One region of the Streptomyces aureoversilis genome, then DNA from elsewhere that is predicted to be linked to it. Evidence: riboswitches for the same ligand, from Rfam matches in the RefSeq annotation. Region 1 holds a riboswitch; each other region holds the start of a gene.

Region 1 (4,202 bases):
CTGGACCGGCTCTCCACCGTCAGCGGCCGCGCCGACGAACTGTGCCGCTTCGCGGTGCTGTTCGGCGACCCCCAGCTCGCCCTGACCGCCGTGCAGCGCGTCCTGGACATCACGCCGGAGGAGGTGCGGCAGGTCGCCCGGGCCCGCCTGCGCCCCGACAACCGCGCCGTGCTGGTGTACGAGCCCACCGAGCCGGCCGCCCCCGCCGCCGACGAGAACGCCGAAGCAGAAGAGGAGACGGCCAAGTGAGCGACGCCCTGGCCCCCGCCCAGCCCACCCAGCCTCCGCATTCTTCTATGGCCTTCCACCCGCAGCCGCAAGCCGGGACCGCGGCCCCCTGGGCCTTCCCCGCCCCCGAGCGCGGCACGCTCCCCAACGGCCTGACGGTGCTGCGCTGCCACCGCCCGGGCCAGCAGGTCATCGCCGTCGACATCAACGTGGTGGCCCCCCTCGCCGCGGAGCCGGAGGGCCTCGACGGCGTCGCCACCATCATGGCGCGCGCCCTGTCCGAAGGCACCGACAAGCACACCGCCGAGGAGTTCACCGCCGAGCTGGAGCGCTGCGGCGCCACCCTCGACGCCCACGCCGACCACCCGGGCGTGCGCCTGTCCCTGGAGGTCCCCGCCTCCCGGCTAGGCAAGGCCCTCGGTCTCGTGGCCGACGCGCTGCGCGCCCCCGCCTTCCCCGACCACGAGGTCGAGCGGCTGGTGGGCAACCGCCTGGACGAGATCCCGCACGAGCTGGCCAACCCCGCCCGCCGGGCCGCCATGGCGCTCTCCAAGGAGCTCTTCCCGGCCGGCTCGCGGATGTCCCGCCCGCGCCAGGGCAGCGAGGAGACCGTCGCCCGCATCGACGCCGCCTCCGTGCGGGCCTTCTACGAGGCCCACGTGCGCCCCGCCACCACGACCGCCGTGGTCGTCGGCGACTTCACCGGAGTCGACCTCGACGAGGCCCTCGCCGACTCCCTCGGCGCCTGGACGGGTTCCCCCGCCGAGCCGTACCCGCTCAAGCCGGTCACCGCGGACGACACCGGCCGCGTCGTCATCGTGGACCGCCCCGGCGCGGTCCAGACGCAGCTCCTCATCGGCCGCATCGGCGCCGACCGGCACGGCCAGGTCTGGCCCGCCCAGAGCGTCGGCACGTACTGCCTGGGCGGCACCCTCACCTCCCGTCTGGACCGCGTCCTGCGCGAGGAGAAGGGCTACACCTACGGCGTGCGGGCCTTCGGCCAGGTGCTGCTGTCCACGCCGGAGGGCACCGGCGCGGCCATGCTCGCCATCAGCGGCTCGGTGGACACCGCCTCCACCGGCCCCGCGCTGGAGGACCTGTGGACCGTCCTGCGCACCCTCGCCGCAGGGGGCCTGACGGACGAGGAGCGCGACTCCGCCGTGCAGAACCTCGTCGGCGTCGCCCCGCTGAAGTACGAGACGGCGGCGGCCGTCGCGGGCACCCTCGCCGACCAGGTCGAGCAGCACCTGCCGGACGACTTCCAGGCGCGCCTGTACGAGCGCCTCGCCGCGACGGGCACGGTGGAGGCCACCGCCGCCGTGGTGAGCGCCTTCCCGGTCGACCGCCTGGTGACGGTGCTCGTCGGTGACGCCGCGCAGATCGAGGAGCCCGTCCGGGCCCTCGGCATCGGGGAAGTGACCGTGATCACGGGCTGAAGCCCGCGGCGGGCCGGCCGCGCCGGCCGGCCCGTCAACCGGCAGGCACGCGCGCCCCTGAGGCGCGTGTGCCTGCCAAATGTCCGATTTAGCGGAGTGGTTGCACGTCTGCGTTGTGGCGTGGGCCACAAAATGGGGCTTCTGTTTGCCGATCGAAAGTGGCGGCGTCTAGCGTCAAAGCGTCTGTCCGTCAGATGTGCGTCGCATCCGCGGCCCGGGCAGACATCGCCGAGTCCCCGTACGGCGCGAGCCAGGGGAGCCGGGGACCCAAGTGTCCCTGGGGTGAATCGGGCCCCTTTCCGGAGGGATCCGTAGGAGACCTTCCTGCTCCGAACCCGTCAGCTAACCCGGTAGGCGAGAGGGAAGGAAAGGACCAGCCTCACCAATGGCGTTCACTCGTGCCACCGGGAAGCACCGCAAGCCGAGCCGCGCCGTTCGCGTCAGCGCGAACGCGGCGGGCATAGCCACCCTCGCCGCCACCGGTGTCGTCGCGGGCCTCGCCGCCCCGGCGATGGCCGCCTCTCCCGACGAGACCCACCGCCCCACCGAGGACACCGGCCTGACCCAGGCCGTCGTCATCGGCGAGGACACGGCCGGCCGCATCGGCGAGCAGGCCCAGGTCCAGACCAGCGCCGCGGCCGAGAACACCGCCGTCCACGAGGCCGAGGCCGCCGCCAAGCAGGAGGCCGCCGACGTCAAGAAGGCCGCGGACGAGGCCAAGCGCAAGGCCGAGGCCGAGCGCAAGGAGCAGGAGCGCGCCGCCCGCGAGCAGGAGCGCAAGCGCCTCAACACCTTCGTCTCGCCGATCGCCGGCTCGTACGTCTCCACGTCCTACAAGGCCTCCAGCGGCCTGTGGTCCTCCGGCAGCCACACCGGCATCGACATGCACGCCGCGACCGGCACCTCGATCCAGGCCGTGGGCGCGGGCACCATCGTCGAGGCCGGCTGGGGCGGCGCCTACGGCAACAACGTCGTCATCAAGCACAACGACGGCACCTACACGCAGTACGGCCACCTCTCGTCCATCGACGTCAGCGTCGGCCAGTCGGTCACCGCCGGCCAGCAGATCGGCCTCTCCGGCGCCACGGGCAACGTCACCGGCCCGCACCTGCACTTCGAGGCCCGCACCGGCGCCACGTACGGCACCGACATCGACCCGGTCGCCTACCTCAGCGAGCACGGCGTCAACCTCTGACGCACCCGCCCGCGCCCCCGCGCGGCACATTCGCCTGACGAAGGCCCCGGCCCACCGGCCGGGGCCTTCGTCGTATCCTCGTGTTGGCCAAAACATATCGATGACTTCACGTGCGCCGTCGGAAATCGCGGGCGGCTGCAATAGAGTCGCTGAACAGGCGTCAATCGGCCGCGTTTCGCGGGGGTTATGCGGAGGTTCACCCATGCGGGGCCGTACGTGAACGGTGATGGCACAGCGAATCAGAGCGGCCGTCGCATTTCCGCGCACGCCGTGTGCACGGCGATCCGTGACGACATTGTTTCCGGCACGTTTCCGCCCGGCAGCAGGCTCACCGAAGAAGTCCTCGCGCGCCGCTACGGCGTTTCGCGCGTGCCCGTGCGCGAGGCGCTGCGCACCCTCGCCTCGGAGGGGTTCGTGACCACCCGGCGGCACGCGGGCGCCTGCGTCGCGGAGCCGACCGAGCAGGAGGCCGCCGATCTGCTGGAGGTCCGCGCCCTGCTGGAGCCGCTGGGCGCCGCGCGCGCCGCACAGCGCCGTACGGAGGCGCACCTGAAGGTGCTGCGCGGTCTGGTCCGGCTCGGCCAGGAGCGCGCCCGGGGCGGGCGTACGGGCGAGCTGCGGCCGCTCGGGGACTGGTTCGACGAGACCCTCGCCCAGGCGTCCGGCAGCCCGAGCCTCGCGGGCCTGCTCACCCAGCTCCGGCTCAAGATCGCCTGGGTGTACGCGGCGGAGCCGCCCGCGCGCCCCGTCGACACCTGGGAGGTGCTCGGCGCCCTCGTGGACGCCGTCGCCCGCGGCGACGCGGAGCGCGCCCGGGCCATCGCGGCGGCCCGTGCGGACCGGGCGCCCGGCGAATTCCGGCTGCGCCGCACCGTCCCGGCGGCCCGCGTGCGGAATGCGGGCCCGGCCGTGCGAACGGTGATCTCCGGTTCCTGACCCCGGTTCCCGATCCGGGTTCCCGGGAGCGTACCTATTTACGTCCGGTGTTACCGCAGGAACCATCTCCGGCCGAACTTCCGCCAAAGGAATGCCCGGCTGTTACCGCTGGAATGCCATGGATTTCGCGCGGGCGCACGCGGGGTGTGAATGGGGTGCGCGGGGTGCGGCCGGGAAAACGACAGCGGGGCCACGGCGGCCCTCAATCGGCCGCCGCGGCCCCGCCGCGCGCGATTCCGTCGAATCAGACGGTCTCCGGGAGCTCCTCGAGACCCTCGGCGACCAGCTTCGCCAGACGGTCCAGGGCGGCCTCGGCGCCCTCGGCGTCGCTGGAGAGGACGATCTCCTCGCCACCCTGGGCGCCCAGGCCCAGCACGGCCAGCATGGAGCCGGCGTTGACCGGGTTG
Region 2 (4,202 bases), on a different contig from region 1:
TCTCGCGGCTGCGGCTGACCGCCCGGGCCGATCTGTCGGACCGGCAGGTGACGGCCGCGGCCGACGCGATCGTACGGACCGCGCCGGCCGCCTGAGAGAAGGAGTCCTACCGGGTCAGAGCGGGTCGGGCCCGCCGTCGCGCAGCCCCTCGACGAAGCAGGTCCACGCGGCGGAGCGGAAGAGGAGCGCGGGGCCGCCCGCCCGCTTGGAGTCGCGCACGGCGAGGAGGCGGCCGGGGAGCGGTCCGGCCGTCTCGACGCAGTTGTTGTATCCGGTGCTGTAACTGCTGCGCCGCCATGGAGCCTCACGGAGCAGGGAAAGCGCTGCAGGGGTGGAACGGTGGGGTACGTACCGAGGCATTGCGGACATGGTGCCTCCTTACGCGCCGTCGTTGATCCCGGCGATGAATTCCAGCGATTTCTCGTGCGAGAGGGCGTGTGCGCGCAGCGTCGTGAAGGCCGCGCCGTACGCCCGGAGGTCTTCTTTCCGCTCCAGGTAGAGGCTACTCGTCAAGTGGTCGAGAACAACCACGTCCAGATCAGCAATGCGCGGAAATGAGAAAATAACAAAAGGCCCGGTGATGCCGATATGGCCGCCACTGGAGAAGGGCAGGACGTGCAGCCGCACGTGTCCCAGCGATCCCGTCTCCACCAGGTGCCGCAACTGCCCGGCCATGACCTCCGGTCCGCCGACCTCATGGCGCAGTACCGCCTCGTCCAGCACGGCGCACACCTCCAGCGGCTGCTCGCCCCGGAGCACCGCCTGGCGCGCCAGGCGCACCCGCACCAGCTCCTCGACCTGCTCCGGCGCGGGGTCGCCGAGGGCCGCGCGGGTCACGGCGCGGGCGTAGTCCGGCGTCTGCAGCAGGCCGGGGACCACGGTGGTCTCCAGGGTGCTTAACCGCGAGGCCTCCGACTCCAGGCTGATGAAGTCGAGATAGGCGGGCGGCAGCCGGTCGCGGTAGGCGTACCACCAGCCGCGCCGGGCACCCGCGCCCTCGCCCGGTTCGGGGGACCCCGCGCCGCACAGCGCCCCCAGCAGCGCGCGCAGCTCGGCGTCGGTGACCCCGTAGGCGTCCAGCAGCCGGGCCACGTCCGCCGGTTTCACGCCACTGCTGCCCGTCTCGATCCGGCTGACCTTCGACTGGTGCCAGCCCACCGCGCGCGCGGCCTCCAGGCTCGTCAGCCCGGCCAGTTCGCGCTGGCGGCGCAGCTCCGCCCCCAGCTTGCGGCGGCGTACCGCCGGTCCGTACCGCATTGGCCCTCCCCTGGGTCACTGTCGTTGTCATACGTCAGTGTCAATAGCCCAGTGTGCCGCGTGAATCCGGTCGCTCGTCGTAGAGTTCACTGCTTCGGGCGACAGATATATGCATATCTTGGGGGATCGCTCCCATCACAGGCGTTATCAGTGGCAGTCTGTCGCGCAGAGCCGTCCGAGGCCGCTCATGCCCCCCACGACTTACGGCACGCTTCCCGGTTTTCCGCGGCAGTGCACCGGAAGTCCGGTCTCGGCGGGACCTCGGCTGAAAGGGCCACCGCCATGGCAGACCACCAAGAAGCCACCGTCACGCTGCCGAGCGCCCCCGCCTCGGTCTCCACGGCGCGCCGCTACGTCGCGGAGGTGCTGGCGGACTGGGGGCTTCCGGGCGGGACGGACACTTCCGAGACCGTGCGCCTGATCGTCTCCGAGCTCGCGACCAACGCCGTGCAGCACACCCGGGGCCAGTCGCCCACCTTCACCGTGGACGTCCGCCTCGACCGCGATCAGCAGCTGCGCATCGGCGTCACGGACAGCCACCCGCGCTTCCCCCGGCGGCTGCCCGCCGCGGTCCAGCAGGACAACGGCCGCGGCATGGTGATCATCCGCTGTCTCACCGCGGAGCACGGGGGGCGGCTGTTCTGCACGCCGACCTCCGACGGCGGCAAGACGGTGTGGATCTCCCTCCCCTGGACCGCGCCGGTCAGCGCAGAGCGCTGAACTCCCCTCCGGCCGGCCAGGCCCCCCGCACCCGGGTGCGGGGGGCCTCGGGCCTCTTCGGGCCCTCGTGCGGGGAGTTGCGAGTCGTGCGGGGATCACGTCACCGGGCAGCCTTCCGGGGTCTCCGGGCGGGCCGGTGACGCCGGGTCAGCCGACCCGGCCGTAGAGGACGCTGCTGGTCCAGATCCGCTCCAGGCGGACGACCGCGCCCGTCTTGGGTGCGTGCCAGATGCGGCCGTCCCCGTTGTATATCCCCACGTGGTAGATCCCGCGCCCGGAGACGAAGAAGACGAGGTCGCCGCGTTCGCGTGCGGAGCGGGGGATGTGGCGGGTGCTGTTGTACTGCTGGGCGGCGGTGCGGGGCAGGGACTTCCCGGCCCCCTTGAAGGAGTAGAGCGTCAGGCCCGAGCAGTCGAACCGGTGGGGTCCGGTCGCCCCCCACTGATAGGGGGAGCCCTGCTTCGAGGCCGCGATCCGCAGTGCCTGGGTGGAGACGGTAGACGCCTCCGCCTCTGCCGCGCCGCCCGGAGCCAGCACGGTGGCTCCGACGGCGGCGAGAGTGAGGGCCGATGCTGCACCGGCCCTGGACAGCTTTGACGGACGTTTGTGCGCGCCCATGCGCTAACCCTTCGTCAGCCGCCTGTGAAGGATGACCTGTCGGGTTCGGGCAGGCGAAGGTTGCCCGGCCGCTGTCAACGGCTTCACCCCAAGGGCCGACCGCACTACTCTTGGTCGTCCCACCACTCTTGGGTCCTCCATCCCTGCCGTTGCACTCAAGTCGACCCGGCATCCCGGCGGCGGCAGGGTTCGGCGTCCGCCGGGACCGCCCCGCCTGGGTGGCGGGGTCTTGTCGTCGGAGGGATCTTGGCGCAGCCGCCGTGCCGATTCCGAGCGGAACCAGGGGTATGTGAGCCTGATCACTTCTGGGCAATTCCGGTGGACGCGGGGCGATTTGGTGGTGTGCGCCCAAGCCGGCTGAGCCGCTGGCCTGCGGCGGTTCGTACCGGCCCGGGGGCAATCCGGCCGCCCGCGCCAAATCGATCACCGCGCCCCGTCTACGCCGTGATCCTTCATGGAGGGGACCGGGGTTTATTCGCGTGCGGACCCCCGGCCCTCCGGCGCACATGGCGCGGAGATCCCTTCGCCCCCGGCGCTCTGCGCCGGGGACCCGTACCGTCCGCGTCGGCATGACCCGCTCGCACCTTCCGTTCACCCGTTTCGGATGGGCGTGCGATCCGCGGCGCCGTCGCACCACCGCGACGACCATGGTCTGCGCCGCCCGTAGCCGGCGGTACGTGTCGTGCGGACGGGCGGCCATGATCCGGCCCAGAAGATCCAGTAGGTGCAGACGACAGACGGCACCCGGGTCCGTGGCCATGGCAATGCAAAGAGCCAGTTAACGCGTTGGAAAAGGTTCCGCCCTAATCTGCAATCACTGGCCACCGGCCGAAGAACCCCAGGTCAACCCCGTGTTGAACTCGGGTGGCGTCCCGGTGCGTCCATCCGGGACCCCTGGGACGACAGTGAGGTGGGACGCATGCAACTCTCCCCGCGCGAGCAGGAACGACTGCTCCTGCACGTGGCCGCCGACGTGGCCGCCAAGCGCAAGGCCCGCGGCCTGCTCCTCAACCACCCCGAGGCGGTGGCCCTGATCACCGTCCACGTCCTCGAAGGCGCCCGGGACGGCCGCACCGTCGCCGAGCTGATGTCCTCCGGGCGCGGGGTGCTCACCCGCGACGACGTCATGGAGGGCATCCCCGAGATGCTCCACGACGTCCAGGTCGAGGCCACCTTCCCCGACGGCACCAAGCTCGTCACCGTTCACGAACCGATCTGCTGACGGGGAGGACCCGCGATGATCCCCGGAGAAATCCTGTACGCCGCCGAGCCCGTGGCCCTCAACCAGGGGCTGCACCGCACCCGGCTCACCGTGCTCAACGCCGCGGACCGCCCGGTGCAGGTCGGCTCGCACTACCACTTCGCCGAGGCCAACCCCGGCCTCGACTTCGACCGTGCGGCGGCCCGTGGCAAGCGCCTCGACATCGCCGCCGGCACCGCCGTCCGCTTCGAGCCGGGCATCCCCCTCCGGGTCGACCTCGTCCCCATCGGCGGCAAGCGCATCGTCGAGGGCCTGCGCGGAGAGTGCGGGGGACCGCTCGATGACTGAACTCAGCCGCGTCGCCTACGCCGGCCTCTACGGGCCGACCGCGGGCGACCGCGTCCGC
Region 3 (4,202 bases), on a different contig from region 1:
TACTTGGCGACGCGCTCGGAGCGGGCCGGGGCGCCGGTCTTGATCTGGCCGCAGTTGGTGGCGACGGCCAGGTCGGCGATGGTGACGTCCTCGGTCTCGCCGGAGCGGTGGGACATCATGCACTTGAAGCCGTTGCGCTGGGCCAGCTCGACGGCGTCCAGGGTCTCGGTCAGCGAGCCGATCTGGTTGACCTTGACCAGCAGGGCGTTGGCGGCGCCCTCCTCGATGCCGCGGCCGAGGCGCTCGGGGTTGGTGACGAACAGGTCGTCACCGACGAGCTGGACCTTGTCGCCGAGCTTCTCGGTGATGGTCTTCCAGCCGTCCCAGTCGTCCTCGAACAGCGGGTCCTCGATGGAGACCAGCGGGTACGCCGCGACGAGCTCGGCGTAGTAGTCCGTCATCTCGGCGGCCGTGCGGTCCTGGCCCTCGAACTTGTAGACGCCGTCCTTGTAGAACTCGGAGGCGGCCACGTCGAGCGCGAGCGCGATGTCCTGGCCGGGGGTGTAGCCGGCCTGCTTGATGGCCTCGAGGATGAGGTCGAGGGCCTCGCGGTTGGAGCCGAGGTTCGGGGCGAAGCCGCCCTCGTCGCCCAGACCGGTGGACAGGCCCTTGGTCTTCAGGACGGACTTGAGGGTGTGGTAGACCTCGGTGCCCCAGCGCAGGGCCTCGGAGAAGGACTCCGCGCCGATCGGCGCGATCATGAACTCCTGGATGTCCACGTTGGAGTCGGCGTGCGAGCCGCCGTTCAGGATGTTCATCATCGGAACGGGCAGCAGGTGCGCGTTCGGGCCGCCCAGGTAGCGGAAGAGCGGCAGGTCGGAGGCCTCGGAGGCGGCGTGCGCGACGGCCAGGGAGACGCCCAGGATGGCGTTGGCGCCGAGCGAGCCCTTGTTGTCGGTGGCGTCCAGGTCGAACATGGCCTGGTCGATCAGGCGCTGCTCGGTGGCGTCGTAGCCGACGAGCTCCGGGCCGATCTGCTCGATGACGGCGAGGACGGCCTTCTCGACGCCCTTGCCCAGGTAACGGTTCTTGTCGCCGTCACGGAGCTCGATGGCTTCGAAGGCGCCGGTGGAGGCACCGGACGGCACGGCGGCACGGCCCGTGGAGCCGTCGTCGAGGCCGACCTCGACCTCGACCGTGGGGTTGCCTCGCGAGTCGAGGATCTCGCGAGCTACGACGACGTCGATGGACGGCACGAGCGTCTCCTTCGTGTGTGTCTGTGGTTCTGCAGCACGAGCCTAACGGGCCCCGGAGGCTCGCCTCGCCGTTGGATCGCCTTCCCGGGCCGGAAAAGCCTAAAAAACAGTACAAAAGCCCAGAACACCGTATGAACGACGGATCCGGAAACGGCTGAGCCCCGCTCCGGTGCGCGCTCGGGGCGGCGCATCGGAGCGGGGCGGTCCCGCCGGGAGCGGAGAAGGGCGGCCCACCGGAGTGGACCGCCCTGCCGGATCAGCTGAGGTGCAGCTTCTGGCCGACGTAGATCACGTCCGCGTCCTGGACGATGTCCTTGTTGCGGTCGTACAGCTTCTGCCAGCCGCCCTTGACGTGCTGGGCCTCGGCGATCTTGGAGAGGGTGTCGCCCTCCTTGACCTCGTACTCGCCGTCGCCGACCTTGTAGGACTGCGTGGAGTGGCCCGGGGCGGTCCGCTTCGGGGCCGGGGCCTCGTCGCGCTCGGCGGCCTGCGGGGCGGCCTTCTTCGGCGTGGCCTTCTTCGGCGTGGCCTGGCGCTCGCTGCGGTCCGCGTGGGACTTGCCCGAGACGGTGCCGGTGCTGCGGGAGGACTTGGTGGACTTGCTGACCGAGCCCGAACCGGACGGGTCGACGTTCGCCTTCGGGCCGCCGGCCGTCAGGCCGCCGGGACCGGCACAGCCCCAGGCGCCCGGGCCCTGCATGGCGAGCAGCTTCTCGGCCACGGCGATCTGGGCGCTCTTGGAGGCGTGGTCGGCACGGTCGGCGTACTTCTGGCCGCCGGCGGCGTTCCAGGAGGACTGCGAGAACTGCAGGCCGCCGTAGTAGCCGTTGCCGGTGTTGATGGACCAGTTGCCACCGGACTCGCACTGGGCGACCTTGTCCCACGTCGAAACGGAGGCGGCGTTGGCGGAGGTGGCGACCATCAGCGGGGCGGCGACAGCTGCACCGGTGACACCGGCGAGCGTGAAGATGCGGACGGCCTTGGACGGACGACGGTGCTTGCCCTTGGACATAAGTCGTTTCCTCACCGACGCCTACGAGGTGAGCTGTCGGGTTCGGGCTGTGAGTTCGCCCGGCTTCGTGTGCGAGCACACTCGGCTTCACCCCTAGCCGGTCCCGGACCCGCGGCTTTCGCCGAGGAGCCGTTTCCGGCGCCTACCTTGGTTCCCCCGCTCCTGCCTACGGCGCTTGCGCGACGACTCCCCCGATCGCCGGCAGGATTCGGCGTGGCGACCGTGGTGCCCGCGGTGGCGAGCGGACACGACGGTAAACACAGTCACGGCAAGGGTTCAAACCCCTCTTTCCAGCCACAGTTGCCCCTGGTTACCCAGGGGAACAACGCGTTTCCGCAGGTGAGAGACGGTTTGCCAGTTTCGGGAAGACCGCATTCCGCCACCAGGCAAAGAGACCCATGTCTCACTTTCGACTGGAACGGACATTCGCCGCGAACTGCCGGTCTATTTACCGACCTCGAGCCTCTGACCAGGACGGATCAGGTCGGGATCGGTTCCGACCGCTTTCTCATTGCGCTGGTACAGAGACTGCCAACCCCCCTTGACCGCATGCTGCTCGGCGATCGCTGACAGGTTGTCACCGGGGCGCACGGTGTAGTCGGTGGGAGTGGGGCTGCCGGTGCGTGCGTCGCCGCCGCCCCGCGACGTACGGCCCTCGTCCTCCGAACGCGACGGATCGGCACGGTGCTTGCCCGTGCCCGCGCCGTCCTCGCCGGGCGTCCGCCCCGCGGGCGAACCGGAATCGCCGGCAGACGGCGTGGCGGAACCGTCCGGGATCCGGGTCGGGTCGTCCGTGGGGGACGTCGGGGGCTTGCGGTGCCGGCCTTCCTGCGGCTCACCGGACTGCCCGTCGGACGGCTTGCCCGAGGCGTCGGGTGACGGCGCGTCGGTCGACGGGCTGCCGGAGGGCCGGCCGGACGGCTGACCGGAGGACTGACCCGGCGACGGCCGGCCGGTCGACGGCTGCCCCGAAGGCTGCGTGGAGGGGTCGACCGAGGGGCTCGTCGAGGAACCCGGCGACGGCTTTCCGGACGGCGAGGGAGACGTGGACGCGTCAGAAGGCTTGCCGTGCCCGGAGGGCTCGGACGGCTCGGACGGCGTGGAGTGCGAAGTGGTGCGCTCCGGGGCGCGTGAAGGCGTCGAGTCGCTCGCGGGGGCGTGTGTGCCGCCCGGGTTGACCTCCGCCGGGGTGCCGCCCGAGGTGAGGCCGGCGCTCGCCGCGCAGCTCGACCAGGGGCTGGTGCCGCTGCCCTCGAGGATCTTCTCGGCGACGGTGATCTGCTGCGCACGGCTGGCGAGGTCGGGCCGGGGGGCGTACTCCCGGCCGCCGTGGCGCTCCCAGAGGTCCTGGGTCAGCTGCAGTCCCCCGTAGGTCCCGTTGCCGGAGTTGGCGCTCCACAGGCCTCCGCTCTCGCACTGGGCGACACGGTCCCAGGTGCCGGCGTCGGCTGCCGTCGCGCCGGTGGCCGCCAGCAGCGGCAGGGCGATTCCGGAGGCGGTCACCCCCGCGGCGACCACGATGGCGGGTATCTGACGGGGGCGGCGATGTCGGCCGTTTCCGGGTCTCATGGGCGGTTGCCTCTCGTTCGGCGGCGAATGGTGGTTGAAGATAGCGACGGGCCACCGGAGTCACAAGCCGATGTAGCGGAGGTCACGCCGAGATCACGCCGACTGACGCGAGGTCAGGCAGGCGACTCCTCCTGGGTGGTTGTGTCCGGAATGCCCTCCGGTGTAAAGGCCACGGGAAGGGTGCGCAGACCGCGCATGATGAGCCCGCCGCGCCACCGCAGATCCTCCGGATCGGCCGCCAGCCGCAAGTCGGGAAGGCGCCGCAGCAGGGTCGCCAGAGCCGTCTGACCCTCCAGGCGGGCGAGGGGCGCGCCCAGGCAGTAGTGGATGCCGTGGCCGTAGCCGAGGTGCTGGTTGTCGCGCCGGGAGAGGTCCAGTGCATCGGGGCCGGCGAAGCGCTCGGGGTCGCGGTCGGCGGCCGCCAG
Region 4 (4,202 bases), on a different contig from region 1:
CGGTCTGCGGACGGCTCTGTTGTGTCCCGCATGTTTCCCCCGACCGTGCCCTGCCGGCTCTGTCCGGCGACAGATGGTGACAGTACCTCAGCGCCCGGCAAGGGAGCAGAGGACGGGTGAGGGGCCGTTGATCGTCCGTTGATGGCGCCGTTACATACTGCAGGCACAGTTGTTCCATGCGCATCACAGCGCGCCTGACACAGGAGTTTTCGATATGACCGCTGAGGACCCCAAGAGCACCGAGCAGGCCGGGGCCCCCGCCGAGCAGCCCGCCACGCCGTCCGAGCAGGCGCTCGCGTCCGAGCTGGACAAGCCGGTCGAGCACGCGGAGGGCGCCGCGCCGCAGAGCCAGGGCGGCAGCGGCCCGATCCGTCCGACCCACACGACGGGGGCGCAGTAACCGCAAGGCAGGGCCGGGTTCCGCCGTGCGAACGGCGGGTCCCGGCCTTCCCTTTGCGGCGCCCCGGTCGTTAAGACTGAGCAAAGAACGCACCGGCGCCGCTCCATGGGCGACCCTCGGGAAGCGAATACCGGACAGGCGCGGCCCGCTGTGTCCGGTCACCGCCCGGCGGCCGTCCACGCCCGTCACTCCCGTTCAGGGGGACGGCTTCCGGTGCCGCTGGGCCGCCGGGGGACTGCGGCCGGCACCCTTCGCACGACCGAATGTCGCTCTTGAACTTCCGCCTGTCCCGTCGGGATACTCGCCCGTATCCCGTTCTTGACATGGACGCGACGATCTCATCGGCCTGTCGCGCGCCGTGTCCTCACCGATGCGCATCACCCACGCGTCACGCACACGGGTCGCGCACGTGCGTCACGCACGCGCATCGCACCCGCACGTCCTCCACGCCCGGGCACCATCGTGCCGCCGGGCACTCCCCCACAGGAGGTCACGAGTGAAACGTTCCCGCATCTCCACGCGCTGTACGGCCGGCGCCGGCGCGGCGATGGTCGTCCTGACGGCCGCTGCACTGACGCTCCCCGGCGCGCACGCGTCCTCGCCGGCGCCCCGTCAGCTCTCCTCGCCGCAGGCCGCGGAGCTGGCCCGGCAGATCTCCGCCGACCTCGGCGCGGACTCGGCCGGTTCGTACTACGACGCCGGGACCGGCAGGCTCGTCGTCGGCGTCGTCGACCAGGAGGCGGCGGCCAGGGTACGGGCCGCCGGCGCCGAACCCAGGACCGTGCGCCACTCGGCCGCCGAGCTCGCCTCGGCCCTGCGGACGCTGAAGGCGGAGGCGGCTGTTCCGGGCACGGCCTGGTCGGTGGACCCCCGCTCCAACAAGGTCGTCGTCACCGCCGACAGCACGGTCACGGGCGCCCGGCAGGACCGGCTGGACAAGGCCGTCGCACGGCTCGGCGACAAGGTCGCGGTCAAGAGAACGGCAGGGAAGTTCCGTCCGCTCATCGCGGGCGGCGACGCGATCTGGGGCAGCGGCGTGCGCTGCTCGCTGGGCTTCAACGTCACCAAGGGCGGCAAGCCGTACTTCCTCACGGCCGGGCACTGCGGCAACGCCTCGCGGACCTGGTCCGCGACCCAGGGCGGCGCCCAGATCGGCGTGGTCGAGAGCTCGTCCTTCCCCGGCCACGACTACGCGCTCGTCCGCTACACGTCCACCATCGCCCACCCGAGCGCGGTGAACCTCTACAACGGCGGCACGCAGAACATCAGCAAGGCCGGGGAAGCCGTCGTCGGCGAGAAGGTGCAGCGCAGCGGCAGCACCACCCGGGTCCACGGCGGCGAGGTCACGGCCCTCGACGTGACCGTCAACTACGAGGAGGGGGCGGTCGAGGGCATGATCGGCACCTCGGTCTGCGCCGAACCGGGCGACAGCGGCGGTGCCCTCTTCGACGGCGCCACCGCCCTCGGCCTCACCTCGGGCGGCAGCGGCGACTGCTCCGGCGGCGGGGAGACGTTCTTCCAGCCCGTACCGGCGGCGCTGCAGGCGTACGGGGCCCAGCTGCCCTGAGGCCGGCAGGCGCCGGCGTGACGCCGTGCGGTGACGCCGTGCGGTGACGCCGTGCGGTGACGCACTCCTCCGGGGATCCCCTCCGCGGGCTCCCCGGAGGCATCCGGGCCGGGGTGGGTCGCCCCGGCCCGGTCGGCCGTCGCCGTCCGGGCCGGAACCGGGCCGGTCCGGGCCTCCCGGTCAGTTGACCCGGCCGTACCAGACGCTGCCGGACCAGATCTTCTCCAGGCGGACCTTCGCGCCCGGCTTGGGCGAGTGCCAGATCTTGTTGCTACCCGCGTAGATCCCGACGTGGTAGACGTTGCTCCCCGAGTGGAAGAAGACCAGGTCGCCCGCCTGGCGGGAGCCGGCGGAGATGTGCCGGGTCTTGTTGTACTGCGCGGCCGCGGTGCGCGGCAGGGTCTTGCCGGCCTTCTTGAACGAGTAGAGCGTGAGGCCCGAGCAGTCGAACCGGTTGGGGCCGGCGGCGCCGTACTGGTAGGGGGAGCCCTGCTTGGAGGCCGCGACCTTCAGGGCGGTGGCGCCCGGAGTGGCCGCGCTCGCCTCGGCCGACATTCCGGGGAGGAGCATCGACGCGGTCACGGTGGCCGCGGTGACCACCGAAGCGGCACCGGCGCGGGACATGAGCGTGGATATGCCAGGGAACGCAGACATGCCAAAACCCTTCGTCATCCGCCTGCGAAAGATGACCTGTCGGGTTCGGGCTGTCGAAGTTGCCCGGCCATCCGAAATGGCTTCACCCCAAGGACCACCGCCATCGTGGTCCGCCGTACCTGGGTCTCCCGCTCCTGCCGATCCATTCGTTTCTGCTCCGCACCCGGTACGGCGGCAGGACTCGGCGTCCGCCCGGGTCGCCCGCCTCGGTGACGGGATCTTGTTGTTCGGTGCACGATCCTGCATCACGGGCCGCCGGAATTCGGAGCGGAAAGGTGCTTCTGTGAACTTCTTCACTTCACGGCGATCCCTGGAACCGGGGTGTTACCCGGCATCACGAGTAGCCGGTAATCCCCTTTATCAAAAGGGAGTTGAAGAACTGATTCGAGTCATCCCGGCGGTGCGCGAAAGACGAGGTGGCGGGGGCCGCGGCAGGGCGGCAGTAGGGCGTCTTTGCGTCAGAAAGCCGTGGCGGCGGGCTCCGTGCGGTTCGCTTCGAGAGCGCGAGGGTAGCCCTACGGCATGCTCACCCTAGGGATCGAGGAGGAGTATCTTCTGCTCGACCCGGCCACCGCGCTGCCGGTACCCCTGGCCGACGAGGTCCGGGCGGCGGTCGACCTGGAACCGGTCGTGAACGAGCGGGAGATTCAGGCGGAGCTGTTGCAGGCCCAGGTGGAAGTCGCCACTCCGGTCTGCTCCGATCTCGCCGAGGCCAGCCGGCACCTGCTGCGGCTGCGCCATGCGGTGAGCTCCGCCGCCAAGCGGTCCGGCTGCCGGATCGCCGCCTGCGGTACGGCGCCGTGCTCGGGCCCCGAGCCCATCCCGGTCACCGGCAATCCGCGCTATCTGGCGATGCGGGCCCGTGCCGCCCAGCTCGTGGACGAGCAGTTCGTCCACGGGATGCACGTCCACGTCGCCATCCCCGACCGCGAGATGGGCGTCGCGGTCCTCAACCGGGTCCGGCCCTGGCTGCCCGTCCTGGTCGCCATGGCGGGCAACTCCCCGCTGTGGAACGGCATCGACACCGGCTTCTCCAGCTGGCGGACCGTGGTCTACAGCCGCTGGCCGGTCAGCGGCCCGCCCCCCTACTTCGACGGCCTCGCGGACTACGAGGCCCGCATCCAGGCGCTGTTGACGGCCGGGGCGATCGAGGACCGGGGCCAGCTCTACTGGCAGGCACGGCTGTCGGACCGCTATCCCACGATCGAGGTGCGCTGCCTGGACGTCCAGCTGCGCGCCGACGACGCCGTCATGTTCGCGGGCATCGTCCGCGGGCTGGTCGCCACCGCCATCCGCGACGAGAAGGCCGGGCTGCCCCCGACGCCCTGCCTGCCGGAGCTCCTGGCCGCGGCGAACTGGCACGCCGCCCGGCACGGGCTCGACGGGGTCCTCGTGGATCCCGCGGGCCGGCGCCACGGCGCGGACGAGGTCGTCCGCAGCCTCCTCGCCCACATAGGGCGGTCACTGGAGGAGTCGGGCGACACCCGGCAGGTGAGCTCGCTGGTCAGCCGCCTGCTGCGGCGCGGCACCGGGGCGGACCGGCAGCGCCGGGCGCTGGCCACGGACGGACTGAAGGCGGTG

Evidence for each region. Region 1 has a riboswitch for cyclic di-AMP ahead of ACFPP6_RS14950 (M23 family metallopeptidase). Riboswitches for the same ligand answer to the same signal wherever they lie in the genome.
Region 2: linked by a shared signal. The riboswitch ahead of ACFPP6_RS23900 (C40 family peptidase) and the one ahead of ACFPP6_RS14950 (M23 family metallopeptidase) in region 1 are both predicted to bind cyclic di-AMP.
Region 3: linked by a shared signal. The riboswitch ahead of ACFPP6_RS26025 (transglycosylase family protein) and the one ahead of ACFPP6_RS14950 (M23 family metallopeptidase) in region 1 are both predicted to bind cyclic di-AMP.
Region 4: linked by a shared signal. The riboswitch ahead of ACFPP6_RS24430 (C40 family peptidase) and the one ahead of ACFPP6_RS14950 (M23 family metallopeptidase) in region 1 are both predicted to bind cyclic di-AMP.

What each region holds. Positions count from the first base shown of each region.
Region 1 is NZ_JBHSKJ010000007.1:264,014-268,215, reverse strand. It holds gene ACFPP6_RS14960 (M16 family metallopeptidase) at 1-249, shown strand, start outside; gene ACFPP6_RS14955 (M16 family metallopeptidase) at 297-1,664, shown strand; cyclic di-AMP (ydaO/yuaA leader) riboswitch at 1,881-2,036, shown strand; gene ACFPP6_RS14950 (M23 family metallopeptidase) at 2,050-2,859, shown strand; gene ACFPP6_RS14945 (GntR family transcriptional regulator) at 3,130-3,795, shown strand; gene ACFPP6_RS14940 (HPr family phosphocarrier protein) at 4,040-4,202, opposite strand, start outside.
Region 2 is NZ_JBHSKJ010000014.1:95,775-99,976, forward strand. It holds gene ACFPP6_RS23880 (8-amino-7-oxononanoate synthase) at 1-95, shown strand, start outside; gene ACFPP6_RS23885 (DUF397 domain-containing protein) at 115-369, opposite strand; gene ACFPP6_RS23890 (helix-turn-helix domain-containing protein) at 379-1,257, opposite strand; gene ACFPP6_RS23895 (ATP-binding protein) at 1,540-1,977, shown strand; gene ACFPP6_RS23900 (C40 family peptidase) at 2,125-2,595, opposite strand; cyclic di-AMP (ydaO/yuaA leader) riboswitch at 2,600-2,784, opposite strand; gene ACFPP6_RS23905 (urease subunit gamma) at 3,515-3,817, shown strand; gene ACFPP6_RS23910 (urease subunit beta) at 3,833-4,144, shown strand; gene ACFPP6_RS23915 (urease subunit alpha) at 4,137-4,202, shown strand, end outside.
Region 3 is NZ_JBHSKJ010000016.1:96,803-101,004, forward strand. It holds gene eno (phosphopyruvate hydratase) at 1-1,196, opposite strand, end outside; gene ACFPP6_RS26025 (transglycosylase family protein) at 1,453-2,208, opposite strand; cyclic di-AMP (ydaO/yuaA leader) riboswitch at 2,212-2,392, opposite strand; gene ACFPP6_RS26030 (transglycosylase family protein) at 2,653-3,777, opposite strand; gene ACFPP6_RS26035 (cytochrome P450 family protein) at 3,891-4,202, opposite strand, start outside.
Region 4 is NZ_JBHSKJ010000014.1:218,785-222,986, reverse strand. It holds gene ACFPP6_RS24445 (AfsR/SARP family transcriptional regulator) at 1-32, opposite strand, end outside; gene ACFPP6_RS24440 (hypothetical protein) at 215-400, shown strand; gene ACFPP6_RS24435 (S1 family peptidase) at 897-1,967, shown strand; gene ACFPP6_RS24430 (C40 family peptidase) at 2,148-2,621, opposite strand; cyclic di-AMP (ydaO/yuaA leader) riboswitch at 2,626-2,788, opposite strand; gene ACFPP6_RS24425 (carboxylate-amine ligase) at 3,144-4,202, shown strand, end outside.